3 regions of the Acidovorax sp. KNOB132 genome follow, and region 2 is predicted to be linked to each of the others. Evidence: predicted binding sites of a transcription regulator. Region 2 holds the regulator's gene; each other region holds the start of a gene.

Region 1 (7,621 bases), on a different contig from region 2:
CCGCGGCCACGGCCTGCTGCCCGGCCTGGGCATTGCGCTGCTGCAGCTGCACGAAGTCGCGCAGCGTCTGCAGATAGGCGGACACGGCCGGGTTGTAGCTTTGCTTGACCAGCGTGGTGGCTTCGGCCTGCTGTCCCCCGGCCTTCAGCTGGCGGGCCCGCGTGCGCAGGTCGATCGTGACCTTGCGCGCGTTGGCGATGGTGGCCATCTGCGCCTTGTCGGCCTCTGACAGCGGCAAGGCCTCCAGCGATTTCTGCACCTCGGTGATCTGCGCGGACGTGGCCGCGATCAGGTCCTTGAACTCCGCCTCCACCGCCGGATCGCTGCTCACGATGACGGCCTGCGTGCGCGCGGCGTTGGTCTCGGTGAGCCCGGCCCAGCGCAGGGCCGCTTCCACCCGCATGGCCATGTCGGCCGTGACCTGCGCGGAGCGGGCCTGCGTGGCGGCCGAGCGGTAGGCCGAAGTGCCGACCACGGCGGCCAGCGCGATCACGATCGCGGCGACAGCCCCCCAGAGCTTGTGGGAAATGCGCAGATTCTTCATGGCCGATCTCCGTTGGCTCCAACAACCCAGGAAAGAGGTCTCCATGGTGCGCATGGTTGGGTGGCCTTGTGCAGGGCACAAACCCTTGGGCGCGGGCCCGCGCGCCTGCGCAGCCCCAGCCCCAGCGCCCGTCGCCGCGGGCCGCTGGGCGGCTGCGCGGCGACCGGGGGGTTATTCGACCCGGAACACCGCCGACGGCTTGAAGCCCAGATCGGCGGCCTTGCCCTTGCGCCCGCGCGGCGAGCGGGCGTTGTTCAGCGAACGGATCTCCAGCGTCTCCTCGCGCTCCTTGCCGCCGCGCCCCAGGCCTTCCAGGCGGATGCTGCGCGTGTACGCCACTGCGCCCGCCAGTGTGTCCTTCGGCTCCAGGTCGATCAGCATCAGGCCCCGGCCGCCGTTGGCCATGGTCTTGAGCTCGCCGATCTCGAAGGTCAGGATGCGTCCGCCCGCCGATGCGCAGGCCACGTGCGTGGCCGGCGCCAGCAGTTGCGCGCCACTGGTGCCCCAGGCGTGGGACGGGCGGCATACGGTCTCGCCCTCGCCCAGCGAGAGGAAGACCTTGCCGCCCCGCTGGCGCGCCGTCATGTTCTCGACCGAGGCGAGGAAGCCGTAGCCGCCCGAGCCCGCCAGCAGCAGCGTGGCGACCGCCGGCCCGGCGAAATAATGCAGCAGCTGCGTGCCCGACTCCAGCTCGATGAGCGTGGTGACCGGCTGGCCATCGCCGCGCGCGCCGGGCAGCAGCGACACCGCCACCGAGTACACCCGGCCGTTGCTGCCGAAGGCCAGCAGCGTGTCGACCGTGCGGCATTCGAAGGTGGCATACAGGCCGTCGCCCGCCTTGAAGGCGAAGCTGCCCGGCTCGTGCCCATGGCCGCTGCGCGCGCGCACCCAGCCCTTTTGCGAGACGACCACGGTCACGGGCTCGTCCACCACGCGCACCTCCGCGATGGCCTTCTTCTCGGCCTGGATGAGCGTGCGGCGCGCATCGGCGAAGGTCTTGGCGTCGGCCTCGATCTCCCGGATCATCAGGCGCCGCAGCGAACCGGGGTTGCCCAGGATGTCCTCCAGCTTGCCCTGCTCGGCGCGCAGCTCCTTCAGCTCCTGCTCGATCTTGATGGCCTCCAGCCGCGCCAGCTGGCGCAGGCGGATTTCCAGGATGTCCTCGGCCTGCCGGTCCGACAGCGCGAAGCGCGCGATCAGCGCCGCCTTGGGCTCGTCGCTGGCGCGGATGATGGCGATCACCTCGTCGATGTTGAGCAGCACGATCTGCCGCCCTTCGAGGATGTGGATGCGGTCCAGCACCTTGCCCAGGCGGTGCTGCGAGCGCCGCACGATGGTGCCCTGGCGAAAGGCGATCCATTCCTCCAGCATCTTGCGCAGCGACTTCTGCACTGGCTTGCCATCCAGCCCCACCATGGTCAGGTTGATGGGCGAGGAGGTCTCCAGGCTGGTGTGCGCCAGCAGCGTGGTGATCAGTTCCTGCTGCGGCACCTTGCCGGTCTTGGGCTCGAACACCAGGCGCACCGGCGCGTCCTTGCTGGACTCGTCGCGCACGGCATCGAGCACAGCCAGCACGCTGCCCTTGAGCTGCACCTGGTCCTGCGACAGGGCCTTCTTGCCGGCCTTGACCTTGGGGTTGGTGATTTCCTCGATCTCCTCCAGCACCTTCTGCGTGCTGACGCCGGGCGGCAGCTCGGTCACGATGAGCTGCCACTGGCCGCGCGCGAGGTCTTCGATCTTCCAGCGCGCGCGCACCTTGAGGCTGCCGCGCCCCGTGCGGTAGGCGTCGGCGATGTCGCCCGCCGTGCTGATGATCTGGCCGCCGCCGGGGTAGTCCGGCCCGGGCACGATGGCCATCAGCTCCGCCTCGGACAGCTGCGGCGCCTTGATGAGCGCCACGCAGGCATCGGCGATCTCGCGCAGGTTGTGGCTGGGGATTTCGGTCGCCAAGCCCACCGCGATGCCGCTGGCGCCGTTGAGCAGCGCGAACGGCAGGCGCGCGGGCAGCTGGCGCGGCTCCTGCGTGCTGCCGTCGTAGTTGGGCATGAAATCAACCGTGCCCTCGTCGATCTCGTCGAGCAGCAGGCTGGTGATGCGCGACAGCCGCGCCTCGGTGTAGCGCATGGCCGCGGCGCCATCGCCGTCGCGGCTGCCGAAGTTGCCCTGGCCATCGATCAGCGGGTAGCGCTGGTTGAAGTCCTGCGCCAGGCGCACCAGCGCGTCGTAGGCCGACTGGTCGCCGTGGGGGTGGAAACGGCCCAGCACGTCGCCCACCACGCGGGCGCTCTTGACCGGCTTGGCCGCCACGTTGCGGGTCGGGCCCGAATACCCCAGGCCCATGCGGTCCATGGAGTAGAGGATGCGGCGCTGCACGGGCTTGAGGCCGTCGCACACGTCGGGCAGCGCGCGGCCCTTGACCACGGACAGGGCGTACTCCAGGTAGGCGCGCTGGGCGTAGCCGGCCAGGCCCAGGCTGTCGTCCGATTCGGGCGGGGAAAGATCGAGAGGGGTTTGGTCGCTCATTCGGGAAATCGAAGGTCAAGGGGCGCGCGGGGCGCCGACGGTGCGGGCCGGCAGGCCGGCCGCAGCGCTTTGGGATGGGGTGTCATCGGAACCGGCGCCCAGTTCCATGCGCACGCGGCCCGGCGTGGCCCGGTGGGCCAGCAGCGGTGCCGGGGGCTTGAGCTGGGCATACAGGCCCAGCACGCTTTTCACGTAGTTCTGCGTTTCGCGGTAGGCCGGAATGCGGTTGCCGGCGCGCTGCACGGCGCCCTCGCCCGCGTTGTAGGCGGCCAGCGCCAGGTCGGTGCGGCCGTCGAAGAGGTCCAGCAGGTGCCGCAGGTAGCGCGTGCCGGCCGACACGTTGATCGCCGGTTCGGTGAGCTTTTGCTCCACCGAGCGGCGCGCCTCGCCCGCCACGCCGAAGCGGGACGCCGTGGCGGGCATGAGCTGCATCAGCCCCACCGCGCCCCTGGGCGATACGGCGCGCGCGTCGAAGCCCGATTCGGTGGCGATCAATGCCTGCAGCAGTTCGTAGTCCACGCCGTTCTGGCTGGCCGATGCGCGCAGGTGGTGCTTGACGCGCTTGTAGTCGGGGGAGATGTCGAAGAAGGCCAGCAGCCGGGCACCGGACGGCGTGGCCGCGGTGGCGCCCGCGGATGCCGCCGCCGGGCCGTCGCGGGTGGAGTCGAAATCGTTGCCGCGAAAGAACAGCCCGTAGCGCCCGTCCACCTGCTCGGCCGCGAAGTGGGTCACGCCGCGCTCGTCCACATAGGCCCACAGGTCGGCGCGCGCCGTTTGCTGCAAAAACAATAGCAGCATGCCGGCGCAAACCACGCGCCAGAGGCCAGAAAGGCCTGAACGTCCGAACCGGTCGCGCCAGGCCATGGCTCAGATGTCCACTTCCACGGCGTCGCCGTGCAGTTCCATGAGTTCGCGGCGGGCGGCGGCCTCGCCCTTGCCCATCAGCTTGGTGATGAGGCCTTCGGTGGCGGCGAAGTCCATGTCGCCCAGCTGCACGGGCAGCAGGCGGCGCGTGTCGGGGTTGAGCGTGGTTTCCCACAGCTGCTCGGCGTTCATCTCGCCCAGGCCCTTGAAGCGGCTGATCTGGCACTTCTCGCGCGCCACGCCGTCCTTGGCGCATTTGTCGAGGATGGCCGCCAGTTCGCCCTCGTCCAGCGCATACATCTTGGAGGCCGGCTTCTTGCCGCGCGCCGGCACGTCCACGCGAAACAGCGGCGGGCGTGCCACGTAGATGTGGCCGGTCTCGATGAGCTTCGGAAAATGGCGGAAAAACAGGGTGAGCAACAGCACCTGGATGTGCGAGCCGTCCACGTCGGCATCGGACAGGATGCAGACCTTGCCGTAGCGCAGGCCCGAGAGGTCGGGCGAATCGTTGGGTCCATGCGGGTCCACGCCGATGGCCACGGAAATGTCGTGGATCTCGGTGTTGCCGAAGAGCCGGTCGCGGTCCACCTCCCAGGTGTTGAGCACCTTGCCGCGCAGCGGCAGGATGGCCTGGCTTTCCTTGTCGCGGCCCATCTTGGCGCTGCCGCCGGCCGAGTCGCCCTCGACCAGGAAGACTTCGTTGTGCGCCAGGTCGCGGCTCTCGCAGTCGGTGAGCTTGCCGGGCAGCACGGCCACGCCGGAGCCCTTGCGCTTTTCGACCTTCTGGCCGGCCTTCTGGCGCGTCTGCGCGGCCTTGATGGCCAGCTCGGCCAGCTTCTTGCCATAGTCGACGTGCTGGTTCAGCCACAGTTCGAGCGCCGGGCGCACGAAGCCGCTCACCAGCCGCACCGCGTCGCGGGAATTCAGCCGCTCCTTGATCTGGCCCTGGAACTGCGGGTCCAGCACCTTGGCCGACAGCACGTAGCTGGCGCGGGCGAAGACGTCCTCGGGCAGCAGCTTGACGCCCTTGGGCAGCAGCGAATGCAGTTCGATGAAGCTTTTGACGGCATTGAACAGGCCGTCGCGCAGGCCGCTTTCGTGCGTGCCGCCCGCGCTGGTGGGGATCAGGTTGACGTAGCTCTCGCGCACCGGGTGGCCGTCTTCGGTGAAGGCCACGCACCAGGCGGCGCCCTCGCCTTCGGCGAAGCTCTCGTGGTGCCGGTCGGCGAAGCCTTCGCCTTCGAACAGCGGGATCACCGGGTCGGCGTTCAGCGTCTGGCCGAGGTAGTCGCGCAGGCCGCCCTTGTACTGCCAGGTCTGCGTCTCGCGCGTCTTCTCGTTCACGAGGGAGACCGACACGCCGGGCATCAGCACCGCCTTGCTGCGCAGCAGGTGCGTGAGCTCGCCCATGGGCAGCGCGGTCGCCTCGAAGTACTTGCCGTCGGGCCACACGCGCACCGTGGTGCCCTGCTTGCGCTCACCGGCGGCCAGCGGTCGGGCCACCAGCGGCTCGGTCACGTCGCCGCCTTCGAACACCAGGCGGGCCACCTTGCCCTCGCGGTGGGTGCTGGCCTCCAGACGCAGGGCCAGCGCATTGGTCACCGAGACGCCCACGCCGTGCAGGCCGCCCGAGAAGCTGTAGGCGCCGCCCGAGCCTTTGTCGAACTTGCCGCCCGCGTGCAGGCGGGTGAACACGAGTTCGATCACCGGGGCCTTTTCTTCGGGGTGCAGGCCGAACGGGATGCCGCGGCCGTCGTCTTCCACGCTGACCGAGCCATCGGCGTGCAGCGTGACCTTGATCTTCTTGCCATGGCCGGCGAGCGCCTCGTCGGCCGCGTTGTCCAGCACTTCCTGGATGATGTGCAGCGGGTTGTCGGTGCGGGTGTACATGCCCGGACGCTGCTTGACGGGTTCCAGTCCCTTGAGGACGCGGATCGAGCCTTCGGAGTATTCGCTTGGCGGGGTGGAGGAGGGTTTGGCTGCCATGGGGGCGGATTGTAGTGCCGCAGGGCCGGATGGGCTGGATATAAACCCAGCCCTCCTTTCACCCGCCGCCGATGCCCGCGGTGGAATGGGTCGCGAAGGCGTGCACGCGAATGCGCCGCTTTGGCTACATTTGCCGGATGCCTCAAGACCCCCAGAAATTGTCCATGGCCCAGGTATTGGTGTGTGGCGCCGCCATCGTCACGCTGTCCATGGGCATCCGCCACGGCTTCGGGCTGTGGCTGCAGCCCATCACCCAGGACATGGGCTGGACCCGCCAGTCGTTCGCGCTGGCCATCGCGGTGCAGAACCTCGCCTGGGGCTGCTTCGGCATCTTCGCGGGCATGGCGGCCGACCGGTTCGGCGCCTTCCGCGTGCTGATCGGCGGGGCCGTGCTGTACAGCCTGGGCCTGGTCGGCATGGCCCTGTCGCCCACGCCGGCGCTCTTCGCCCTGACCGCGGGCGTGCTGATCGGCGCGGCGCAGGCGGGCACCACCTATGCGGTCATCTACGGCGTGCTGGGCCGGCAGATCGCGCCGGAGAGGCGCTCCTGGGCCATGGGCGTGGCGGCGGCGGCCGGCTCGTTCGGGCAGTTCCTGATGGTGCCGGTGGAGGGCCAGCTCATCGTGCGCCTGGGCTGGCAGGAGGCGCTGCTGGTGCTCTCGGCCATGGTGCTGCTGATCGTGCCGCTGGCCTTCGGCCTGCGCGAGCCGGGCTTTCGAAGCCGCACCACCACCCCGCGCTCGCAGACGGTGGGCCAGGCCATGGGCGAGGCGCTGCGCTACCCGAGCTTCCTGATGCTGACGGCGGGCTACTTCGTCTGCGGCTTCCAGGTGGTGTTCATCGGCGTGCACATGCCCAGCTACCTCAAGGACCACGGCATGTCGCCGCAGGTGGCCAGCTACGCGCTGGCGCTGATCGGTCTGTTCAACGTGTTCGGCACGTACATCGCCGGCACGCTGGGCCAGCGCAATCCCAAGCGCTACATCCTCGCCTTCATCTACTTCGCCCGGGCCGTGGCGATCAGCGTGTTCCTGCTGGTGCCGCTGTCGCCGCTGTCGGTGTACGTGTTCTCGGCGGTGATGGGCGTGCTGTGGCTGTCCACCATCCCGCCCACCAACGCCACGGTGGCGCAGATCTTCGGCGTGCAGCACCTGTCCATGCTGGGCGGGTTCGTGTTCTTCAGCCACCAGATCGGCAGCTTCCTGGGCGTCTGGCTGGGGGGCTACCTGTACGACACCACCGGCAGCTACGACCTGGTCTGGTACCTGGCCATCGGCCTGGGCGTGCTGGCCGGGCTGGTGAACCTGCCGGTCAAGGAAAGCCCGATCCACCGGGCGCCGCAACCGGCCTCCGCCTGAAAAGCGCCGGAACATGCCGCCCACCCCGCACCCCTCGCCGGGCCCTGCCCGCACCGCGCGCCCAGCTCGCGCCCACCGGGCGTGGGCCTGGGGCGCCGCCGGCGCGGTGCTGCTGGCCGCCGTGTTCCTCCTGTATGCGGAGCCGGACTTCGTGGTGATGATGGCCGACCAGCTGTGGGCCTGCTTCTGACGATGGCGCCAAATCGCCTTCATGCCGGCGATTTAATTGCCTTTAATGCTATTATTTTCATAGCAAATGCCAGCCATTCACAGCCTTGAGCCGCCTTCGGAATGGGTCCGGCGCTGGGCCCATCTCCTGCCGCCCGGCGCCAGCGTGCTGGACGTG
Region 2 (11,678 bases):
GACAAGACGGGCACGGGCAACCAGGGTTCGTCCAACGACATCGGCGTGCTATGGCCGCCCGGCGGCGGTGCGCCCATCGTGGTCACCTGCTACATCACCCAGACCACCGCCACGCCGGAAAAGCGCGATGCCACCATCGCCGAGGTGGCGCGCCAGGTGGCCCGGGCGGTCGCCGCCTGAGCGGTGTGGTCGCAGGCCGGGCCGCCGCCTACAGTTTCTTGACGAGCACCTGGCTGCGGCGGTCCCAGTTGTACTTGCGCTTGCGGGCTTCGGGCAGCCACTCGGGGTCCACGGGCTGGAAGCCGCGCTTGATGAACCAGTGCATGGTGCGCGTGGTGAGCACGAACAGGCTGGTCAGGCCCATCCCCCGCGCCCGCTGCTCGATGCGTTTGAGCAGCTTTTCGCCGTCGCCCGTGCCCTGGCTGTGCGGTGAAACGGTCACGGCCGCCATCTCGGCCGTGCTGCCCTCCGGATAGGGGTAGAGCGCCGCGCAGCCGAAGATCACACCGTCGTGTTCAATGATGGTGTAGTTGGCGATGTCGCGTTCGATCTCGGTGCGGTCGCGCTTGACGAGCGTGCCGTCCTTCTCGAACGGCTCGATCAGTTGCAGGATGCCGCCCACGTCGTCCGGCGTGGCCTCGCGCAGTTCTTCCAGCTTCTCATCGACCACCATGGTGCCGATGCCGTCGTGCACGTAGATCTCCAGCAGCAGCGCACCGTCCACCGCGAAAGGAATGATGTGGCTGCGCTCCACGCCGTTCTGGCAGGCCTTCACGCAGTGCTGGAGATAGAACGCGGTGTCGGTCGGCCGCTGGCTGGGCGGCACGCGGGCCAGCATCTGCCGGGCCTGGGCCAGCGGCAGCTCCGTGTCGATGGGGTTGTCGTCGCTCTCGGGCTCGTCGGGGTTCATGCGGATGCCGGGCACTTCGCACACGAAGACCAGCTTGTCGGCCTTGAGCGCGATCGCCACGGAGGTCGCGACCTCTTCCATCGTCAGGTTGAAGGCCTCGCCGGTGGGCGAGAAGCCGAAGGGCGACAGCAGCACCAGCGCGTCCATGTCGAGCGAGCGCCGGATGCCCGCCACATCCACCTTGCGCACCAGGCCCGAATGCTGGAAATCCACCCCGTCCACGATGCCCACGGGCCGCGCCGTCAGAAAGTTGCCGGAGATCACGCGCACCGTGGAGCCCGCCATCGGTGTGTTGGGCAGGCCCTGGCTGAAGGCGGCCTCGATCTCGTAGCGCAACTGGCCCGCGGCCTCCTGCGCGCAGTCGAGCGCCACCGAATCGGTGACGCGGATGCCGTGCGAATACTTCTCGGCATGCCCCTTGGCCGCGAGCTGCTCGTTCACCTGCGGGCGAAAGCCGTGCACGAGCACGATCTTCACGCCCATCGCCTGGATCATGGCCAGGTCCTGCGCGATGGCCTGGAGCTTGCCGGCCGCGATGGCCTCGCCCGTGAGCCCGATCACGAAGGTCTGGTGGCGGAACTTGTGGATGTACGGCGCCACCGAGCGGAACCAGGGGACGAAAGTGAAGTTGAAGACGGCGGACATGGCGAAAGGTGAAGAGAGCGGGGACTGCACCCTGCGGAGCGGCGCAGGTTGCGTGGGGAGGGCGGGGGCGTTTTCCGCTGCGGCCGAATTATCGTCGCCATCGCTGCGGACGGAACGGCGCCAGGTCGATCTCGGGAGGCTGCCCGTCCATGCACTGCGCCACCACCTGTCCCGTGCGGGCCGAAGCGCCCAGGCCCACATGGCCGTGGCCATAGGCATGGATGAGGTCCGCGCAGGCGCTGGCGGGGCCGATGCAGGGCAGTCCGTCGCTGGTGCTCGGACGCCGGCCCATCCAGAAGCGGGCGCCGTCCTCCAGCGCGGCGCGGGGCAGCGAAGGGTACAGATCGAACAGGTGTCCCAGCAGGATGCGGGCGCGGCGCCAGTCGGGTGCGGCGTGCAGGCCGGCGATCTCCACCTGGCCCGCCACCCGCAGGCCGTGCGCCATCTGGTGCACGATGAGCTTGCGGTCCATCACCATCGTGGAGGTGCGGGGGCCGGCGGGCGCGGGCTCCCCGGCGCGGGCCTGCACGTCCAGCATCGCGTGGTATCCGCGCTCGGTGTCCAGCCACACACGGTCGCCGGCGGCTAGCGCCAGCGGCCGCGAATAGGCGCCCGCCGCGATGACCGCACCCTGGCAGGGCAGGTCGCCCTGGTCGGTCCGCACGGCGTGCAGGCGGCCTGCCTCGATGTGCAGCCCGGTGGCCTGGCCCGTGACCCAGCGCGCGCCGAGGGATTGCGCATGGGCCACCAGGGCCGCGAGGTAGGCGCCGGGGTTGGCGCAGTGGCCGGCTTCGGCCACGCGCACGCCGAAGCCGTAAGCCGGGGCCAGGTCGGGCTCCTGTGCGCGCAGGCTGGCGCCTTCCACCGTCTCGAACGCGATGCCTTCCTCGCCGCGAAGCCGCCAACCCAGCGCATCCGCCTCGAAGTCCGCCCGCGAGCGGTAGGCGTGCAGCAGGCCGCGCTGGGCCACCAGATGCGGGACGCCGGCTTCGCCGGCCAGCCGGGCATGCAGCGCCGGCGCATCGCGCAGCAACTGGCGCAGGGCATGCGCGGTGCGGGCCACGTGCGCAGGCGTGCGGCCCGAGCGCAAGAAGCGCCACAGCCACGGCAGGGCGCGGGGCAGGTAGCCCCAGCGCACGGTGAGCGGGCCTTGCGGGTCCAGCAGGTAGCCAGGCACCTGCTTCCACATGCCGGGCCCTGCGGGCGGAAGAATGGAATGGGAAGACAGCCAGCCCGCATTGCCGTAGCTCGTGGCTTCTTCGCCGGCGGGGGCATGGGGGTTGAGCAGCGTGACTTGGCGGCCGGAGCGCAGCATCTCGATCGCGCACACCGTGCCCACGATGCCGGCTCCGATCACCACGACGTGCCGGCGCCGGTCGGCAGGCCCGGTGGCTCTGGCCTGGGTGGCGTGTTCGGCAAGGGCGGGAGTGGCGGAGGCTGTGGCGGGCATGTGTGCGGCTGCGCAGGGCAGCGAGGAGGAGAGGGGGTGTGGGCCGGACCCGGTCGTGCCATTTTTCCACGAAAGGGTCCGGTCCACGGTGCCCTGCCGGCCTGGTGCCCGGTAAGCACCGGCGAATCAGCCGTCCTCGCCGCGGCGCACGGCACGCTGCAGCGCCATGCGGTCGGCGCGGCGCTGCGCGCCCTGGCTGCGGATGTGCTTGCCTGCCGCGGCGCTGGTGCCGCGCGCCGCCAGCGCGCGGGCCACCGGGTTGCGCGGCGGTGCGCTGGCTTCGAGGTGCAGCACCATCGGCTGCTTCATGCGGCGCAAGGCCTTGACCCGGCCTTGCTGGAAGGCGCGGGAACGTTTCTGAGCACTCATGTGCGATTCCTGAAAAGCAAAAAGCCCCGGCTGAGCAAGCCAGGGCTTTCGTGCGGCGCACCCCCCATTCGAATGGGGCGGGGGAGCGCAGCCACCTTGGCTGAACGGTGTGTGAGCGACACGGTTCAGCCGGGGCGAGGAACCGTGTTCAGTGAGGGGGGGTGAACAAATAAGGCATGGAAAGACAGCTCCTGAAAGGTGCGCCGCAAGGGTGCTCGTTGCGGCGCTGGTGAAGCGAAGGCGCGATTATCAAAGCGGCTTTGCGGGCGTGGCAAGGCGTGCCGCGGCCCCTGGCGGCCCTTGTTGTGCAGGGCCAACGGCGGGCTCGGATAATGCAGCCCTTCATGACCGAATCCGCGCCTTCCTCTTCTTCCCCTTCTTCCTCCGCCGCCGGGGCGCCCAGCGCGCCGTTGCGCATCACCTTCCCGCCGTCGCTGCCCGTCTCGGCGCGGCGCGACGAAATCATGGCGGCGATGCGGGAGCACCAGGTCATCATCGTGTGCGGGGAGACCGGCTCGGGCAAGACCACACAACTGCCCAAGATCGCGCTGGCACTGGGGCGCGGCAAATGCAACGCCGCGCCGGGACAGAAAGGCCAGCTCATCGGCCACACGCAGCCGCGCCGCATCGCCGCCAGCAGCGTGGCCAAGCGCATCGCCGAAGAGCTGCAGACCCCACTGGGCGACGTGGTGGGCTACAAGGTGCGGTTCCAGGACCGGCTGTCGCGCGACGCCTCGGTCAAGCTCATGACGGACGGCATCCTGCTGGCGGAGACCCAGACCGACCCGCTGCTCAAGGCCTACGACACGCTCATCATCGACGAGGCGCACGAGCGCAGCCTGAACATCGACTTCCTGCTGGGCTACCTGCGGCAGATCCTGCCGCGCCGGCCCGACCTGAAGGTGGTCGTCACCTCGGCCACCATCGATGCCGACCGCTTTGCCAAGCACTTTGCGCTGCCGCGGCGCCTGACCGGCCGCTCCAGGTCCGGCGAGGGGCCGCAGGGCGATGCGGCGCAGGCAGCCGGGCCGCAGGGCGCGGAGTTGATTCCCGCGCCGATCATCTATGTGTCGGGCCGGACCTTTCCGGTCGAGCAACGCTGGCGTCCATTCGAAGAGTCGCGCGACTACGGCCTGAACGAAGCCATCGCCGACGGCGTGGACGAGCTGTGGGCCGGCAACGCGGGCGGCGACATCCTCGTCTTCCTGCCCGGCGAGCGCGAGATCCGCGAGGCCGCCGACCACCTGCGCAAGCACCTGGCGCACCAGCCGGTGATGCGCAATGCCGAGGTGCTGCCCCTGTTCGCGCGGCTGTCGCAGGCCGAGCAGGACCGCATCTTCGACGGGCACACGGGCCGGCGCATCGTGCTGGCCACCAACGTGGCCGAGACCTCGCTCACCGTGCCCGGCGTCCGCTACGTGATTGACGCCGGCACCGCGCGCGTGAAGCGCTACAGCTTCCGCAGCAAGGTGGAACAGCTGATGGTCGAGCCCGTCAGCCAGGCCGCCGCCAACCAGCGCGCGGGCCGCTGCGGCCGCGTGGCCAACGGCATCTGCATCCGGCTCTACGACGAGGCCGACTTCAACGGCCGGCCCCGGTTCACCGACCCAGAAATTTTGCGGTCCTCGCTGGCCGGCGTCATCCTGCGCATGAAGTCGCTGCACCTGGGCGACGTGGCGCAGTTCCCTTTCATCGAGGCGCCTTCGGGCCGTGCGATCGCTGACGGCTACCAGTTGCTGGGCGAGCTGGGTGCGGTGGACGACTCCAACGAACTCACGCCGATGGGCCAGGAGCTGTCGCGCCTGCCGCTCGACCCGCGCGTGGGCCGCATGATCCTGGAGGCGCGCGAGCGCCAGGCGCTGGACGAGGTGCTCATCATCGCCAGCGCCCTGAGCGTGCAGGACGTGCGCGACCGCCCCATGGATGCGCAGCAGCAGGCTGATCAGGCCCACGCCAAGTTCGACGACGAAAAGAGCGAGTTCAGCGGCTACCTCAAGCTGTGGAAGTGGATCAACGAAGCGCGCGGTGGCGCGCCCACCCTGCCGTCGGCGCGCATGCAGAAGCAGGCCGCGCGCAAGGGCGCGCCATCGCAGGCCGTGCTGCCCGTGGCACAGCGCATGGCCGCGGCGGCCGTGGCTCCGCCGGCGGCCACCGAGGCCGCAGCGGCTGCGCCCACCCACAAGCTCAGCAACCGCCAGTACGAATCGCTGTTGCGCCAGAACTTCATCAGCGTGCGCCGACTGCGCGAGTGGCGCGACATCCACACGCAATTGCTGACCGTGGTGACCGAACACCGCTGGCGCATCAACGACCGCCCTGCCAGCTACGAGCAGATCCACCTGTCCATGCTGGCCGGGTTGTTGGGCAACATCGGCGTCAAGAGCGACGAGGACGACTGGTACCTGGGCGCACGCGGCATCAAGTTCTACAAGCACCCGGGCGCGCACCTGTCCAAGAAGCCCGGGCGCTGGATCGTCGCGGCCGAGCTGGTGGAGACCACGCGCCTCTTCGGCCGGGGCATCGCGGCCATCGAGCCGCAGTGGATCGAGCAATTGGGCGGGCACCTGCTCAAGAAGCAGCTGCTCGACCCGCATTGGGAAAAGAAGGCGGCCGAGGTCAACGCGCTGGAGCGCGCCACGCTGTATGGCATCGTCATCTACAACAACCGGCGGGTGAACTTCGGCAAGGTGGACCCTTATGCGGCGCGCGACATCTTCATCCGCGAGGCGCTGATCGGCGGGCAGTGGGAAACCCGTCTGCCTTTTCTGGCCGCCAACCACAAGCTCATCGCCAAGGTCGAAGAGCTCGAACACAAGTCGCGCCGACAGGACGTGCTGGTGGACGACGAGCTGATCTATGCCTTCTACGACCAGCAGTTGCCGGCCGACGTGTGCAGCGGGTACAGCTTCGAGGCGTGGTACCGCGAGGCGAGCGCGTCGAACCCCGACCTGCTCAAGCTGACGCGCGAAGAACTCATGCGCCACGAGGCCGCGGGCATCACCGGCAATGCCTTCCCGCGCACGGTGCGGCTGGGCGGCGTGGATTGCGCCGCGAGCTACCTGCACGAGCCGGGCGATGCGCGCGACGGCATCACGGTCACCGTGCCGCTGTTCGTGCTCAACCAGGTGAGCGACGAGCGCTGCGAATGGCTGGTGCCCGGCATGCTGCAGCCCAAGATCCAGGCCCTGCTCAAGAGCCTGCCGCAGCGCCCCCGCAGCCGGTTCGTGCCGCTGCCCGACAGCGCAACCCGGCTGGCCGGGCTGCTCGGCACGCCCGAACGCTTCGGCCACGGCAGCCTGGTCGAGGTGCTGCTCAAGCAGGTGCGCGATGAGACCTCGCTCGACGTCAAGCGGGCCGATTTCAAGCTCGACATGCTGAGCCCGCACCTGTTCATGAACTTCCGCGTGGTGGATGAACACGGGCGCCAGCTCGGTCATGGGCGCAACCTGGGTGCCCTCAAGGCCGAATGGGGTGCGAAGGCGCGCGGCGCCTTCCAGGCCCTGGCGGGGCTCAAGCTGGGCGGCGATGCCAAGGGTTTTGAAGAAAAACAGGCTCCAGCGCAAGAAGTACTAGGGCATTCTGCTATCAAAAGTGAAGCGCCTCCCGCTGCAGCGGGGCGCCGCGGCCCTGCGGCGGTGACGGCGCCGGCCGCTTCCTCGCCAGCCGCCGCTTCGGCCCGGCAGGCGCCCGCCGGCCAGCGCCACACCGCATGGACCTTTGGCGAGCTGCCCGAGCTGATGGAAATCCGCAAGGGCGGCCAGACGCTGATCGGCTTTCCCGCGCTCATCGACGGTGGCGATGCCGTCACCATCGAGGTGTTCGACGAGCCCGAACTGGCCGCCGCCCGGCACCGTGCGGGCCTGCGCCGCCTGTTCGCGCTGCAGATCAAGGACGCGCTCAAGTACCTGGAAAAGAACATTCCCGACCTGCAGAAGATGGCCGTGGCCTACATGCCGCTGGGCACGCAGGAAGAACTGCGCAGCCAGATCATCGACGTGGCGCTGGACCGGGCCTTCCTGCTCGACCCGTTGCCCACCGATGAGGCCGCGTTCAAGCGCCGGGTGGACGAGGGACGCGGCCGGCTGACCCTGATCGCCAACGAGGTCGCGCGGCTCGCCGGCACGATCTTGCTGGAGTACGCCGCCGCGGCGCGCAAGATCAAGGACACCAAGAACGCACCCGAAGCCGTGCAGGACGCGCAGCAGCAGTTGCAGCGCCTCATGCCCAAGGCGTTCCTGGCCGCGGCACCGTGGGCGCAACTGGCGCACTTTGCCCGCTACCTCAAGGCGATCACGCTGCGGCTGGACAAATACCGCGCCGATCCGGCGCGCGACGCCACCAAGCTGGCCGAACTGCGCCCGCAGGAGCAGCGCTACTGGCGCCTGGTGGCCGAACGCAAGGGCGCGGTGGATGCGCGCATGCAGGAGCTGCGCTGGCTGCTGGAAGAGTTGCGGGTGAGCTTTTTCGCCCAGGAGCTGCGAACCCCGCAGCCGGTGAGCGTGAAGCGGTTGGACAAGCTCTGGGCGCAACTCAACAGTTGAGGCCGGCAGCCAGGCTGCGCGGCGCTTCGCATCGACATCGGTACGGTGGGCGGCGGGGCACGGGGACCCATGGTGGATGACTCGCCCAACCCTGCTCGGCCCCATTCATCGCGTAGCGGCTTCCCCCGAACCCCCACCAGGCACCCACCAGGCACCTCCGGGTGCTTCAGGGTTGCCGGGCTTTCATTGCGGCTGGGATGTGCGGCCTCAATGGGGCGTCTGCAAGGCCGCCTCGGCCCGCACGAGGCGGTCCAGTTCCGCGCACACATCGGCCATGCGGCCGGAGATCAGCAAGCGCGCCGCCGCACCGGGGCCGCGGCGATCCAGCACGCGCAGCGGGCGCGCAGCAGGCCTGGGGCGGCTGCAACCCGCAAATGCCCCACTGTCATTGGCGCTGGTGCTGGGCCATGACCGTGCAGACGGGGTTACCGCCAGTGTGGGGGACCATGCTGAAACGGGCTGCTCGGGCGGTGCCTGCCGCGGCCGAACCACCACGAAGCGCCGTGGCAGGGGGGCGAGCGCTGGAGGACACGGCAGGCCCTCTGCCGCCGCACTTTCCAAGGCGGTGCATGGCAGTGGTTCGATGGCAGCCGGCCGCGTGGCGGACGGGCTGATGGCGTCGGCATGGAGGCCCGGGGCCACGGCATGCACCGTGCCTCTGCCGCTGGCGCCGCCGCCTGGCTGGCCTGCGACGGCCCTGCGGTCCTGGCGCGGAGGGCGGCAGGCGGGCGCGCGCAGCCACCGCGCCAAAGCATTCAGCGGTTGCGAAAAAGAAGAAAAAGCGAGCAGGGCAAATCCCATGTGAAAACTCCAGCGAAGTGCGAGGGGGTTGAACACAGGCAGGATTGCCGAGGAAAAACACACTGCCGCAGGGTTGGCTGACCAGGGCTTCTTGCCCCTGGCCGCCAGACGCCCGCCACCTGCGGCGGTGTGCAGCGGGCTACATCAGCATGGTGTTGCGGATCAGGCCCACTGCGAGCCCTTCGATTTCGAAAGGCTCGCCCGGATGCACGGTGATGACGGGGTAGTCGGGGTTTTCGGGCAGCAGCTCGATGGCGGTGGCCGTCCGGCGCAGGCGCTTGACGGTGACGTCGTCGCCCAGCCGGGCCACGATGATCTGGCCGTTGCGCGCCTCGCGGGTGGATTGCACGGCGAGCAGGTCGCCGTCCATGATGCCCGCATCGCGCATGGACATGCCGCGCACCTTGAGCAGGTAATCCGGCTTGTGCTGGAACAGGCTGCCCTCCACGCTGTAGGTTTGGTCGACGTGTTCCTGCGCGAGAATGGGCGACCCTGCAGCCACCCGCCCCACCAGGGGAAGCGACAGCTGCGACAGGCCCGGAATGGGCAGGTTGAACTGGGTGCCGCGGGCGGCATTGATGGAGCGCACCGTGTCGCTGCGCAGCCGGATGCCGCGCGACGTGCCGCTGACCAGTTCGATGACGCCCTTGCGGGCCAGGGCTTGCAGGTGCTCTTCGGCCGCATTGGCGGACTTGAAGCCGAACTCGGCGGCGATTTCCGCCCGGGTGGGGGGCGCGCCGGTGCGGGAGATGGCGGTCTGGATCAGATCGAGGATCTGTTGCTGGCGGGCGGTGAGCTTGGGACTGTCGAACATGAGTGACTCCGGTGCTGAACGGATAGGCAGGGAGAGGCCTGTTTTTTAATCCAGTCACTGTATTTTTAACCAGTTTTTTGGAGCGTGCAAGTGGGCACAGGAAAAATCGTGGTGCTGGGCACCGGCGGAACCATCGCGGGCAAGGCCGCCAAGGCCGGAGACAACATCGGCTATACCGCCGGGCAGGTGAGCGTAGGGCAGTTGCTGGAGGCGATTCCTGGATTGGCGCAGGCGGCCCGTGGCCGGATCGAAGCCGAGCAGATCGCGCAGATCGACAGCAAGGACATGGATTTCGCCGTATGGCGGCAACTGGCCCACCGATGCACGCAGTTGCTGGCCGATCCCGATGTGCGCGGGGTGGTGGTCACGCACGGCACCGACACGCTGGAGGAGACGGCGTGGTTCCTGGACTCGGTCCTGGACACTGCCGAACGCCCCGTGGTGCTGGCCTGCGCCATGCGGCCGGCAACGGCGATCGCGCCGGACGGTCCGCAGAATCTGCTCGATGCGGTGGCGGTAGCGGCCACGCCCGGGGCGCGCGGGGTGCTGGCGGTAGTGGCAGGCACGATCCACACCGCGCGCGACGTGCAGAAAGTGCACCCCTATCGCGTGGATGCCTTCAGTTCAGGAGACGCCGGGCCGCTGGGCTGGGTGGAGGAGGGCGCGGTTCGCCTGACCCATGGCTGGCCGGCCCCTTCGGTTCCGCGATTGGATGCGCTTCACCACATCGCCAACACTTACCTGTGGCCGCGGGTGGAGGTGCTCATGAACCATGTCGGCGCCGACGGCCGCATCGTCGATCTGCTGGTGCTCGACGGCGTGGATGGCCTCGTGGTGGCGGCGACGGGCAACGGCACGCTGCACCATGCCCTGGCCAAGGCGCTGGAGCGCGCGCACGAGAGCGGTGTGGAAGTGCGCGTGGCCACCCGCTGCCCGCTGGGCCGGGTGCTGCCCAAGCCGGGGGACGCCTTGCCCCACTCGGAGGGGTTGAGCCCGGTGAAGGCCCGCATCAGCCTGCTGCTCGATCTGCTCGCCCGGCCTCGTCGCCCCTGAAATGGCAACGCCCCGCAGAGGGCGGGGCGTTCCAGGCACGGCCGAGGTGCCGTGCGGGTTCAGTCGGCAATCAGCCGGCCAGTGCGGCCAGCGCACGCTGGGTGATCTCTTCCACGCTGCCCGTGCCGCTGATGGCGCGGTATTTGGGAGCGCCGGCCGGATCGGCCTTGGCCCAGCTGGAGTAGTACTCCACCAGAGGACGGGTCTGGGCGCTGTACACATCCAGGCGTTTCTTGACGGTGGCCTCCTTGTCGTCTTCGCGCTGGATGAGGTCTTCGCCGGTCACGTCGTCCTTGCCTTCCACCTTGGGCGGGTTGAACTTGACGTGGTACGTGCGACCGCTGGCCGGGTGAGAGCGGCGGCCGCTCATGCGTTCGATGATGGCATCGAAGGGCACGTCGATCTCGAGCACATAGTCGAGTTTGACGCCCGCGGCCTTCATGGCGTCGGCCTGCGGGATGGTGCGGGGAAATCCGTCGAACAGGAAGCCGGACGTGCAGTCGGGCTGTGCGATGCGCTCTTTCACGAGATTGATGATGAGGTCGTCGCTGACCAGCGCCCCCGCATCCATGACGGCCTTGGCCTGCTGCCCCAGCGGCGTGCCTGCCTTGACGGCGGCGCGCAGCATGTCACCGGTGGAGATTTGCGGAATACCGTATTTCTGGCAAATGAATGCGGCCTGCGTGCCCTTTCCGGCGCCGGGTGCGCCCAAAAGAATCAGTCTCATGGATGTCCTCTAAGTGTTGAATTCGGCTGGCGCCACTGGCCACGGGCTTGCCTCCGGCCCGGGATGCGGCGCTCTGATCGCGGGCAAGGATAGCACGCGGGTCCACGCGCTTTCCTGACACGGCGGGGACTCTGAAAACGCTAGGAAAACAGCGCTCGCACGCGTTCCAGATCCTGGGGGGTATCCACGCCGGGGCCAGGTGCCGAAGCGGTCACATGCACGGCGATGCGGTGGCCGTGCCACAGCGCCCGCAACTGCTCCAGTGCCTCGACCGCTTCAGTGGGCGCGGGCGGCAGGGCCGGAAACTGCCGAAGGAATGCGGCGCGGTAGCTGTAGAGGCCGATGTGGCGCAGCGGCGCATACCCTGG
Region 3 (11,465 bases), on a different contig from region 2:
CCACGGAAAAGCACGTGTTCGCCAACCTGGGCGACGGCACCTACTTCCACAGCGGGCTGCTGGCCATCCGCCAGAGCATCGCGGCGGGCACCAACATCACCTACAAGGTGCTCTACAACGACGCCGTCGCCATGACGGGCGGCCAGCAGGTGGGCGAGCGGCCCGAGGGGCACTCGGTGCTGCAGATCATGGCCAGCCTGAAGGCCGAGGGCATCGCCCGGCTGGTGATCGTGACCGACGAGCCGGCCAAGTACGACGGCGTGGCGCTGGCCGAGGGCGTGACGGTGCACCACCGCGACGAGCTGGACCGGATCCAGCGCGAGTTCCGCGAGATCCCCGGCTGCACGGCCATCATCTACGACCAGACCTGCGCGACCGAAAAGCGCCGCCGCAGGAAGCGCGGCACCCTGGCCACGCCCAACAAGACCGTGGTCATCAACGAGCTGGTGTGCGAGGGCTGCGGCGACTGCTCGGTGCAATCGAACTGCCTGTCGGTGGAGCCGCTGGAGACCGAGTTCGGCCGCAAGCGCCGCATCAACCAGAGCACCTGCAACAAGGACTACTCGTGCGTGAAGGGCTTTTGCCCGAGCTTCGTCACCGTCGAGGGCGGCACGCTGAAAAAACCCAAGAAGGAAAAGAAGGGCGACCTCTCCGCGATGCCCCCCATTCCCGAGCCGGTGCTGCCCGTGGCCGAGAGCGCCTGGGGCATCGTCGTGGCCGGCGTGGGCGGCACGGGCGTGATCACCATCGGCTCGCTGCTGGGCATGGCGGCGCACCTGGAAGGCAAGGGCGTCATCACGCAGGACGCGGCGGGCCTGGCGCAAAAGGGCGGCGCGACCTGGAGCCACATCCAGATCGCCAACCGGCCGGACGCCATCTACACCACCAAGGTGGACACGGCCAAGGCCGACCTCATCATCGGCTGCGACTCCATCGTCGCCTCGCACAAGACCACCATGGCCGCGATGCAGCCGGGCCGCACCTTCGTGGCGCTCAACACCCACGGCTCGCCCACTGCGTCGTTCGTGCACAACCCCGACTGGCAGTTTCCGGGCACCGATTGCGACACGGCCATCGCCTCCGCCGTGGGCGAGGACCTGCTGGCCAGCTTCGATGCCGAGGAAGTCGCCATGCAGATGCTGGGCGACAGCATCTACACCAACCCCCTGATGCTGGGCTACACCTGGCAAAAGGGCCGCGTGCCGCTGTCGCATGCCGCGCTCATGCGCGCCATGGAGCTGAACGGCGTGCAGGTGGACAACAACAAGGCCGCCTTCGAATGGGGCCGCCGCTGCGCGCACGACCTGGCCGCCGTGCAGGCCCTGTTCAAGGCCGCGCAGGTGATCCAGTTCGTCAAGAAGCCGGGCCTGGCGGAAGTGGTGGCCAAGCGCGAGCAGTTCCTCACCGGCTACCAGAACGCGGCCTATGCGGCCGAGTACAAGGCCTTCGTGGAGAAGGTGCAGGCCGCCGAAGCGCGCACGGGCGGCAAGGGCACGCGCCTGTCCGAGGCCGTGGCCCGCTACCTGTTCAAGCTCATGGCGTACAAGGACGAGTACGAGGTCGCGCGCCTGCACACCGACGCGGCGTTCACCGCCAAGATCGAGGGCATGTTCGAAGGCGACTACAAGCTGGTGCACCACCTGGCGCCCCCGCTGACCGCGAAGAAGAACGACAAGGGCGAACTGCTCAAGCAGCCGTTCGGGCCGTGGATGCGCAAGGCCTTCGGCGTGCTCGCCAGGCTCAAGGGCCTGCGCGGCACGGCGCTCGATCCGTTCGGCCGCACCGAGGAGCGCCGCACCGAGCGCGCCCTGATCGCCGAGTACCGCGCCTGCATCGACGAGCTGCTGGCCGGCCTGACCGCCGACAACCTGCCGCTGGCCGCCGACATCGCCCGCATTCCCGAGGACATCCGGGGCTACGGCCACGTGAAGGAGCGCCACCTGAAGGCCGCCCGCGCCAAGTGGGCGGTGCTGATGAACCAGTGGCGCCACCCGCAGGAGGCGCTGCGCCAGACGGCCTGAGGGGGCGAAAGCCCCTTTCCCCAGCATGTGAGGGGGAAATGGGGCGCTATTGAAAATATAGCAATATGCCCTAGTGGTTATTGTGCTGGGCGGTGTTTTCATGCCCCATCGAAGGCCGGCCCTTGGGCCGGCCTTGCCACGCCAAGACCCCCCGCGGACGCGGGTTTTGGCATGGGCTTTGCCAGGGGGCGCCGCATACAATCGCCTGTTGCCCTCCCGGCTGGCGCCGCGTCGCGCCGTGGGCGGGTGTCTGAAACGACCATCCATTTGAATGGAGCCTGTTGCCGTGTTTATCTCTTCCGCTTTCGCCCAGACCGCCCCTGCCGCCGCCGCCGGTGGCAGCGACATCATGTCCTCCCTGACGGGCATGCTCCCGCTGGTGCTGATGTTCGTGGTCCTGTACTTCGTCATGATCCGCCCCCAGATGAAGCGCCAGAAAGAGCATCGCAACATGATCGAGGCCATCGCCAAGGGCGATGAGGTGGCCACTGCCGGCGGCATCGTCGGCCGGGTCACGCGCCTGTCCGAAGGCTTCCTGCACATCGAGATCGCCTCCGGCGTGGAAGTGCAGATCCAGCGCAGCGCCGTGGCGCAGGTCCTGCCCAAGGGCACGGTCAAGTAAGTCCAAGCGATGGCGCGAGCCGTTCCGATCTGGCGGCCGGCCCTGCGGGCCTGCGCCGCGACCTGAGAGTTAAGAGCGCGATCATGAACCGTTACCCGGTCTGGAAGTACGCGATCCTCGTGATCGCGCTGCTGGTGGGGGCCCTGTACACCCTGCCCAATTTCTTTGGCGAGGCCCCTGCCGTGCAGGTGTCGTCGGCCAAGGCGACGCTGAAGGTCGATGCCGCCGTGCAGCGCCGCGTCGAAGAGGCCCTGAAGGCCGCGGGCGTCGTGCCCGATGCCGTGAGCTTCGATGGCAATTCGGTGCGCGCGCGCTTCGACTCGCCCGACAGCCAGCTCAAGGCCAAGGACGCGATCCAGAAGGCCCTGGTGCCCGATCCGGCCGACCCGCCGTACATCGTCGCGCTGAACCTCGTCTCGCGCTCCCCCGACTGGCTCAGCGCGCTGCATGCGCGCCCCATGTACCTGGGGCTGGACCTGCGCGGCGGCGTGCACTTCATGCTGCAGGTGGACATGCAGGCGGCCCTCACCAAGAAGGCCGAATCGCTCGCCGGCGACCTGCGCACCACGCTGCGCGACAAGAACATCCGCCACGGCGGCATCAGCCGCGACGGCCAGGCGGTGGACATCCGCCTGCGCGACGAGGCGACCGCCACGGCCACGCGCAACGTGATCACCGACCAGTTTCCCGACCTGGTGGCCACCAGCAGCCCCGACGGCCAGGGCGTGCGCGTGCGCGCCACCATCAAGCCCGAGGCGCTGCGCAAGGTGCAGGACCAGGCGCTCAAGCAGAACATGACCACGCTGCACAACCGGATCAACGAACTCGGCGTGGCCGAGCCCGTGATCCAGCAGCAGGGCCTGGACCGCATCGTGGTGCAGCTGCCCGGCGTGCAGGACACCGCCAAGGCCAAGGACATCCTGGGCCGCACGGCCACGCTGGAAGTGCGCATGGTCGACGAAAGCGCCGAGGCGCGCTCGGCCGAGCTGGGCTCCGGCCCCGTGCCCTTCGGCGACGAAAAGTACCTGGACCGCAACGGCCAGTCCATCATCGTCAAGAAGCAGGTCATCCTCACGGGCGAGAACCTCACCGACGCGCAGCCCGGCTTCGACGGCCAGACGCAGGAGCCCACGGTCAACCTCACGCTCGACGCCAAGGGCGCCCGCATCTTCAAGGACATCACCCGCGAGAACGTGGGCAAGCGCATGGCCATCGTCCTGTTCGAAAAGGGCAAGGGCGAAGTGGTCACGGCCCCCGTGATCCGCAGCGAGATCAGCGGCGGCCGGGTGCAGATCTCCGGGCGCATGACCACGGCCGAGGCCAACGACACCTCGCTGCTGCTGCGCGCCGGCTCGCTGGCCGCGCCCATGGACATCATCGAGGAGTACACCATCGGCCCGAGCCTGGGCGCCGACAATATCGAGCGCGGCATCCACAGCGTGGTGTGGGGCTTCGTGGCGATCTCGGTCTTCATGTGCATCTACTACGCGCTGTTCGGCGTGATCTCGTCCATCGCGCTGTCGGTGAACGTGCTGATGCTGCTGGCCATCCTGTCGATGCTGCAGGCCACCCTGACCCTGCCCGGCATCGCCGCCATGGCGCTGGCGCTGGGTGTGGCCATCGACTCCAACGTGCTGATCAACGAGCGCATCCGCGAAGAACTGCGCGCCGGCGTGTCGCCGCAGGCGGCCATCCACGCGGGCTACGAGCGCGCCTGGGCGACGATTCTCGACTCGAACGTGACCACGCTGATCGCAGGTCTCGCGCTGCTGGCCTTCGGCTCGGGCCCGGTGCGCGGCTTCGCCGTGGTGCACTGCATCGGCATCCTGACCAGCATGTTCTCGGCCGTGTTCTTCTCGCGCGGCCTGGTCAACCTCTGGTATGGCCGCAAGAAGAAGCTCAAGAGCGTGTCCATCGGACAGGTGTGGAAGCCCGAACCCGACAGCACCACGTCCGCCGTGGTCAAGTCCAACTGAAGGAGAGGGACCATGGAATTCTTCCGCATCCGAAAAGACATCCCGTTCATGAAGTACGCGTTGGTTCTCAACGCGATCTCCTTCATCACTTTCGCGCTGGCCGTGTTCTTCCTGATCACGCGGGGCCTGCACCTGTCGGTGGAGTTCACCGGCGGCACGGTCATGGAAGTGGCCTATACGCAGAGCGCCGACATCGGCAAGGTGCGCAGCACCGTGTCCGGGCTGGGCTATTCCGACGTGACCGTGCAGAACTTCGGCACCGCGCGCGACGTGATGATCCGCCTGCCGGTGCAAAAGGGCGTGACCTCGGCGCAGCAAAGCGAGCAGGTCCTGGGCGCCCTCAAGGCGGCCGACCCCGACGTCACGCTGCGCCGCACCGAGTTCGTGGGCCCGCAGGTGGGCGAGGAACTGGTGCACGGCGGCCTGATGGCGCTGGGCATGGTGGTGATCGGCATCGTGATCTACCTTGCGTTCCGCTTCGAGTGGAAGTTCGGTGTGGCGGCGGTGATCGCCAACCTGCACGACGTGGTGATCATCCTGGGCTTCTTCGCCTTCTTCCAGTGGGAGTTCTCGCTGGCGGTGCTGGCGGGGGTGCTGGCCGTGCTGGGCTACTCGGTGAACGAGTCGGTCGTGATCTTCGACCGGATCCGCGAGGCCTTCCGCAAGTACCGCAAGATGAGCACGCACGAGGTCATCGACCACGCGATCACCAGCACGATGAGCCGCACGATCATCACCCATGCCTCCACGGAGGCCGTGGTGCTGTCGATGTTCTTCTTCGGCGGCCCCAGCCTGCACTACTTCGCGCTGGCGCTGACCATCGGGATTCTGTTCGGCATCTATTCATCGGTGTTCGTGGCGGCCGCCATCGCCATGTGGCTGGGCGTCAAGCGCGAAGACCTGGTGAAGGCGCCGCCCAAGAAGGACGGCGACCCGAACGATCCGAACGCCGGCGCAGCGGTCTGACCGCGACGCCCCGGGGCGCCCCATAATCGACGGCGTATGGAAGAACTCCGCCCTCCCACCGCGCCCCGGCGCCTGGCCCGCCTGGCCCGGCAGCGGTTCGTGGAGGGCCTGGTGGCGGGGCTGCCCGGCCTCGACAACGAACTGCAGGATTTCCTGACCCAGCTCATGGGCCTGACGGCCACGCAGCGCGAGATGCAGACGCGCCGCGACCTGTGGATGCGTTACCAGCAGCGCCACCAGGCCTGGGTCAGCGGCTGCGCCCGCGCCCTGTCCGAGGCCCTGCTGCCGCTGGTCAGCACCAGCCGGGGGGCGCTGCCCGCCGGGGGCGGGTTCGAGCTGCTCAGCGACGACGTCGTCGAGAACCAGATCATCGCCTCGCGCATGGCGCTCACGGTGATGGAGCACACGGGCAACGCCTTCGACACCCTGCGGCAGTTCCTGCAGCACCTGGAAGGCCAGGAACTGGACGGCCGCGACATCCTGCGCCCCGAAACGGTCTGCCTGCTGTTCGTCGACCAGTGGGTCGAGGCCGGCATGGAGCGGGGCGACCTGCAGACCGCCATCGATCCCCTGCAGCGCCAGCTGGGCGACCTGGTCTTGCGCCAGTACCAGTCCGTCAACGCGTTCTGCACCGAGCAGGGCGTGAAGCCCGACAACGACCTGCGCTCCAAGGTGCGCCGCACGGCGGGGGGGCTGTCCTCCCCCGCGGGCCTGGCGTCGCAGGCCCTGCAGCAATCGGCCCAGGCCTTCGCCCGGGAATCCGCCCAGGCGAGCATGCACGGCATGCCGTCCCAGGGGGGCATGCCGGCGCCCGGGCGCATGGGCGCGCAGGGAACGGCCTTCGGTGCCGGCATGCAGGCGTTCATGACACCGCTGGCCCGCGCCCGCCAGCGTGCGCAGGGCGTGATGGGCCAGTTGCGCCGCCTGCTGGTGCAGCCTGCTACGGGCTTTGACATGGTGAACGCACCGCCGGCCTCCGCCGCGCTGGCGCAGGCCCTGTCGGCCCACCGGGCGCAGGCGCAGACGTACTACAGCGGCGTGGCCACGCTGGTCGAGGACTACAGCCCGGCCGCCGTGGTGCAGCTGGTGGGCGCGGTGCGCGAGCGCTCGACCGAACTGAAGGCCAAGGCCTCCACCCCCGGCGAAAAAGCCATCATCGAGGTGGTGGCGCTGATGTTCCAGAGCATCCTGAGCGAAGACCGCATTCCGCCAGCCGTGCGCGTGTGGTTCGCGCGGCTGCAGGTGCCGGTGCTGCGCGTGGCGCTGGCCGAACCCGAATTCTTCAGCGACGTCGCCCACCCGGCACGCCGCCTGATCGACCGCCTGGGCGGCGTGGTGATGGGGTTCGACGCCACCGCCATCAACGGCAGCGCGTTGGAAGGCGAGATCCGCCGCGTGGTGCAGGTGATCGAGCAGTACCCCGAAACCGGGCAGCGCGTCTTTCAGCTCGTCTATGACGAATTCGAGAAATTCCTGGCCAAGTTCCTCACCGCCAAGCAGGCCACCTCCAAGCTCGTCAGCGTGGCGCAGCAGGTCGAGCAGCGCGAGACGCTGGCCATCCAGTACACGATCGAGCTGCGCACCATGCTGCGGGACATGCCGGTGCGCGAGGAGATCCGCGATTTCCTCTTCAAGACCTGGGCCGAGGTGCTGGCCATGTCGGCGGTGCGCGACGGCGCGCAGCACCCGGACACCGTGGCACTCAAGCGCACGGCGGCCGATCTGGTCTGGGCCGCCAGCGCCAAGCCCCACCGGGCGGACCGCGCCAAGGTCATCCAGAGCCTGCCGCCGCTGCTGCAGCACCTGCGCCAGGGCCTGGCGCTGCTCGGCGTGAACGGGCCGGAGCAGGATGCGCAGGTGAAGGTGCTGACCGACACGCTGGCCGATGCCTTCCTGTCCAAGACGGCGTCCATCCCGCAGGCGCACATCGATGCCATGGCGCGCCGCCTGGCCAATCTGGAGGACTACATCAGCGATGCGACGCTGGGCGAAATGCCGCTCAACGCCGACAACATCGAGCTGATGCTGGGCATCGATGCCTCGTCCATCCACGTGATCGCCGACAACGGCGCGCCCGTGGAGCCGGGCATGGTGGCCTGGGCGCAGGAGCTGCAGCCCGGGGCCTGGTTCACGCTGGACCACAACGGCGCGTCGGCGCAGGTGCAGTACGTGTGGCAAAGCCAGCGCAAGCAGCTGCACCTGTTCGCCGCGCCCGATGGCAGCAGCTACCTGCTGCAGCTCAAGCGCCTGGGCGCCTACCTGCAGTCCGGCCTGCTGGTGGCGCAGGAAGAGGAAGCGCTCACGATGCGGGCCACGCGCGACGCGCTGGCCAAGATCGACGCCAACCCGGAACGGTTGCTGGACTGAGCCAGCCGGCCTCGCGGGCCCAGGATCGGCGCGGGCCCGGAATCAGCGCCATCAATCGCCGTCGTCGTCCCCGCTGCCGTCGCCCCGCACCACGCGGCGCACGATGTCGCCGGCAAAGCCCCGTGCGGCCATGAAGCGCATCTGGCGCGCGCGCTCCTGCGGCGTCTCGCCCGGGGTGCCGAAGCGCTGGCGCCACACGGCCTGTGCGCGCTCCAGCTCGGTGGCGCGTAGGCGCTCCGCGGTGGCGCGCACCAGGGCGTCGTCCAGTCCCTTGCCACGCAGCTCCTGCACCAGGCGCTGCGTGCCCAGGCGGGCGGCGCGGCGGTTCACCACCGAATCGGCCACGCGCTGCGCGCTGATGAAATCCTTGGCCTGCAGGTCGTCGAGCACGGCGTTCAGGTCGTCGCCCTCCTGCACGTGGCGGGCCAGCTTGGTGGCCAGTTCGGCGCGGGAGTGTTCGCGCTGTGCCAGCAGGCGCAGCGCCCGGCCCTTGAGCGAAAGCGTCGCAAATCCCATGGTGCTATGACAGTAGAAGCGTCCAGCGCCTGTCAATCAAGCGCTGGAGCCGGGCATGGCCTGCAATCGGCCAAGGCTTACTTCTCGGCCGCTTCCTTGGCCGGGGCGGCGGCGGGGGCTTCCAGGCTGGCGGGCAGCAGGGCGATGCCCAGGCTCTCGCGCACCTTGTTCTCGATCTCGCGGGCGAGGTCGGCGTTCTCGCGCAGGAACTCCCGCGAGTTGTCGCGGCCCTGGCCGATCTTCTCGCCGTTGTAGGCGTACCAAGCGCCGCTCTTTTCGATGATCTTCGCGTTCACGCCCATGTCGATGATCTCGCCCTCGCGGCTGATGCCCTCGCCGAACAGGATGTCGAACTCGGCCGTTTTGAACGGCGGGCTGACCTTGTTCTTCACGACCTTGACCTTGGTCTCGTTGCCCACGGCCTCGTCGCCCTTCTTGATCGTGCCGGTGCGGCGGATGTCCAAACGCACCGAGGCGTAGAACTTGAGCGCGTTGCCGCCCGTGGTGGTTTCGGGGCTGCCGAACATCACGCCGATCTTCATGCGGATCTGGTTGATGAAGATGACCATGCAGTTGGTCTTCTTGATGGTGGCGGTGAGCTTGCGCAGCGCCTGGCTCATCAGGCGGGCCTGCAGGCCGGGCAGCGCATCGCCCATTTCGCCTTCGATTTCGGCCTTGGGGGTGAGCGCGGCGACCGAGTCGATCACGATCAGGTCCACGGCACCCGAGCGCACGAGGCTGTCCACGATCTCCAGGGCCTGCTCGCCGGTGTCGGGCTGGCTGATCAGCAGATCGGACAGCTGCACGCCGAGCTTCTGGGCGTATTGCACGTCGAGCGCGTGCTCGGCATCGACGAAGGCGCACTGGCCGCCCTGCTTTTGCATCTCGGCGATCACCTGCAGCGTGAGCGTCGTCTTGCCGGACGATTCCGGGCCGTAGATCTCGACCACGCGGCCGCGGGGCAGGCCGCCCACGCCCAGCGCGATATCCAGGCCCAGCGAGCCGGTGGAGACGACCTGGATGTCCTCGATCACCTCGCCTTCGCCCAGGCGCATGATCGTGCCCTTGCCGAACTGCTTCTCGATCTGGGCCAGCGCGGCCTGGAGGGCCTTGGCCTTTTCGGTGTTGACGGGCTGGGCGGGGTGGGTCCCCTTGACGGCGAAGTCCATGGAAAGTCCTTGAAAAACAATGGGTTGGGGTGTCTCTATCCGGCTGTGGGTAGTCACAGGCTGGATGCTTGAACAGTAGTTTATGCGAGCCGTCTTGGCGCGTAAACGGTGTTTTAAGTCAGTTTCCCTGACAATGTGCCATGGCCGAAACCCCACCTTCTCCCCCCCTCGACGATGGCTGGCGCCAGACCCACCTGGGCCGCCTGCTCGGGCATGCCATGCGCCGGTTCGATGCGCGGGTGCTCGAACTCATGGCCCACAACGTGGAAGTGCCGCTGGCGCTTTCCAACCTCGCCGCGCGCGATCAGGTGAGTGCGGCGCACGTCCACATCACGCGCCACCTTTCGCTGGATGGCGACCGGCTGACCGATCTGGCGCAGCGGGCCGGCATGACGAAGCAGTCGATGGCCGATCTGGTGGACCAGTGCGTCGCCTGGGGCCTGGTGGTGCGGGAACCCGACCCGCGCGATGCCCGGGCGCGCCGCGTCTGCTTCACTGCCGCGGGCTTGGCGTGGCTGCAGGCGTTCCGCGACGCGGTGGCGCAGGCGGAAGCGGAATTCCGCATGGAGGTGGGCGACGAGGTCGCCACGGTGGTGGCGATCGGACTGGAAGCGTATGCGGAAGGCGACGGGCTGTCAGGTTGAAAGCTGCAAAAATGATACAAATGACATCGCATTTTTGCCATTTTTCGCGCTGCGGATTCCGATTTAAGCCTCTTCTAAGGTATCTAAAAGTTAATCGAGATACCAAACGCAATAGGTGGTACTTATCATGAACCTGCACAACCTCCGCATTGGCGCCAAACTGGCGCTCGCCTTCAGCGTTACCACGCTGATCACCGTCGCCCTGGCCTGGATGGCCTGGGGCCAGATGCTGCGCATCAACGCCAGCGCCGAAGACCTGGCCACGAACTGGCTGCCCAGCATCGAGGCCATCGGCAACGTGCGCATCGCCGCCAACCGCCTGCGGCGCACCGAGAGCGAGGCCTTCCTGCCGACCGACCAGAGCAACCTGAACAAGCTCAAGGAAGAGCTCAAGGTGCGACGCCAGCAACTGGCGGAGGCCGAGGCCGTATATGCGCCGCTGGTCAATCCGGGCGAAGAGCGCAAGGGCTACGAGGCCTACCAGGCCCAGCGCGACCAGTACCTCGCGGTGCAGCGCCGCATGCTGGACCAGCCACTGCAGGCGCACGATGAAACGCTGCGGATCTTCTTCACCGATTCGGAAAAGGGCTTCGATGCCATGGCGTCCACGCTGGGCGAGCTGGCCCGCGTGAACCGCCGAGGCGGCGACGCCGCGCACGACGATGCGGTGGCCACGTTCCACCGTGCGCAGGCCACGCTGCTGGCCCTGCTGATCGCTGCGGTGGCGATCGCCTCGGTGCTGGCCTGGTGGATCACGCGGCACATCACGCGGCCGCTGGCCTCGGCCGTCGAAGTGGCGCGGGGCGTGGCCGCCGGCGACCTGACGATGGACATCGCCGTGCACGGCAAGGACGAGTCCGCACAGCTGATGCAGGCCCTGAGCGACATGCGCGCCAGCCTGGCGAGCGTGGTCGGTGCCGTCCACGGCAGCGCCGAAGGCGTGGCCGCGGCCAGCTCGCAGATCGAGCAGGGCAACCAGGACCTGTCGGCCCGCACCGAACAGCAGGCCTCGGCCCTGGAAGAGACCGCCGCGTCCATGGAGGAGTTGAGCTCCACCGTGCGCCAGAACGCCGACGGCGCCCAGAAGGCCAGCCAGCTGGCGGCGGACGCGTCCACGGTGGCGCAGCGCAGCGGCGACGCGGTGGATGTGATGGTGGAGACGATGAAGAGCATCGACGCCGCCT

The links. Region 2 encodes LexA, which represses DNA repair genes until DNA is damaged. Its sites were predicted from a motif close to ACTGTATNNNNATACAGT; they were not measured.
Region 1: the regulator LexA is predicted to act here: its motif matches at 5,951-5,968, upstream of AC27IO_RS17500 (DNA topoisomerase IV subunit B).
Region 3: the regulator LexA is predicted to act here: its motif matches at 9,697-9,714, upstream of recA (recombinase RecA).

What each region holds. Positions count from the first base shown of each region.
Region 1 is NZ_BAAJYT010000167.1:128-7,748, reverse strand. Features, by position in the region: partial or broken gene AC27IO_RS17515 (methyl-accepting chemotaxis protein) at 1-544, opposite strand, end outside; gene parC (DNA topoisomerase IV subunit A) at 716-3,067, opposite strand; gene AC27IO_RS17505 (lytic transglycosylase domain-containing protein) at 3,083-3,865, opposite strand; gene AC27IO_RS17500 (DNA topoisomerase IV subunit B) at 3,935-5,917, opposite strand; gene AC27IO_RS17495 (MFS transporter) at 6,055-7,275, shown strand; gene AC27IO_RS17490 (hypothetical protein) at 7,289-7,465, shown strand; partial or broken gene AC27IO_RS17485 (class I SAM-dependent methyltransferase) at 7,532-7,621, shown strand, end outside.
Region 2 is NZ_BAAJYT010000010.1:8,287-19,964, forward strand. Features, by position in the region: gene bla (class A beta-lactamase) at 1-180, shown strand, start outside; gene argA (amino-acid N-acetyltransferase) at 209-1,555, opposite strand; gene AC27IO_RS03160 (NAD(P)/FAD-dependent oxidoreductase) at 1,644-3,005, opposite strand; gene AC27IO_RS03165 (hypothetical protein) at 3,132-3,374, opposite strand; gene hrpA (ATP-dependent RNA helicase HrpA) at 3,719-7,915, shown strand; gene AC27IO_RS03175 (hypothetical protein) at 8,123-8,245, opposite strand; gene lexA (transcriptional repressor LexA) at 8,856-9,530, opposite strand; gene AC27IO_RS03185 (asparaginase) at 9,615-10,583, shown strand; gene adk (adenylate kinase) at 10,654-11,310, opposite strand; gene kdsB (3-deoxy-manno-octulosonate cytidylyltransferase) at 11,451-11,678, opposite strand, start outside.
Region 3 is NZ_BAAJYT010000097.1:1,600-13,064, forward strand. Features, by position in the region: gene AC27IO_RS13815 (indolepyruvate ferredoxin oxidoreductase family protein) at 1-2,021, shown strand, start outside; gene yajC (preprotein translocase subunit YajC) at 2,308-2,643, shown strand; gene secD (protein translocase subunit SecD) at 2,727-4,619, shown strand; gene secF (protein translocase subunit SecF) at 4,632-5,585, shown strand; gene AC27IO_RS13835 (DUF1631 family protein) at 5,622-7,952, shown strand; gene recX (recombination regulator RecX) at 8,004-8,468, opposite strand; gene recA (recombinase RecA) at 8,546-9,637, opposite strand; gene AC27IO_RS13850 (MarR family winged helix-turn-helix transcriptional regulator) at 9,778-10,281, shown strand; partial or broken gene AC27IO_RS13855 (methyl-accepting chemotaxis protein) at 10,409-11,465, shown strand, end outside.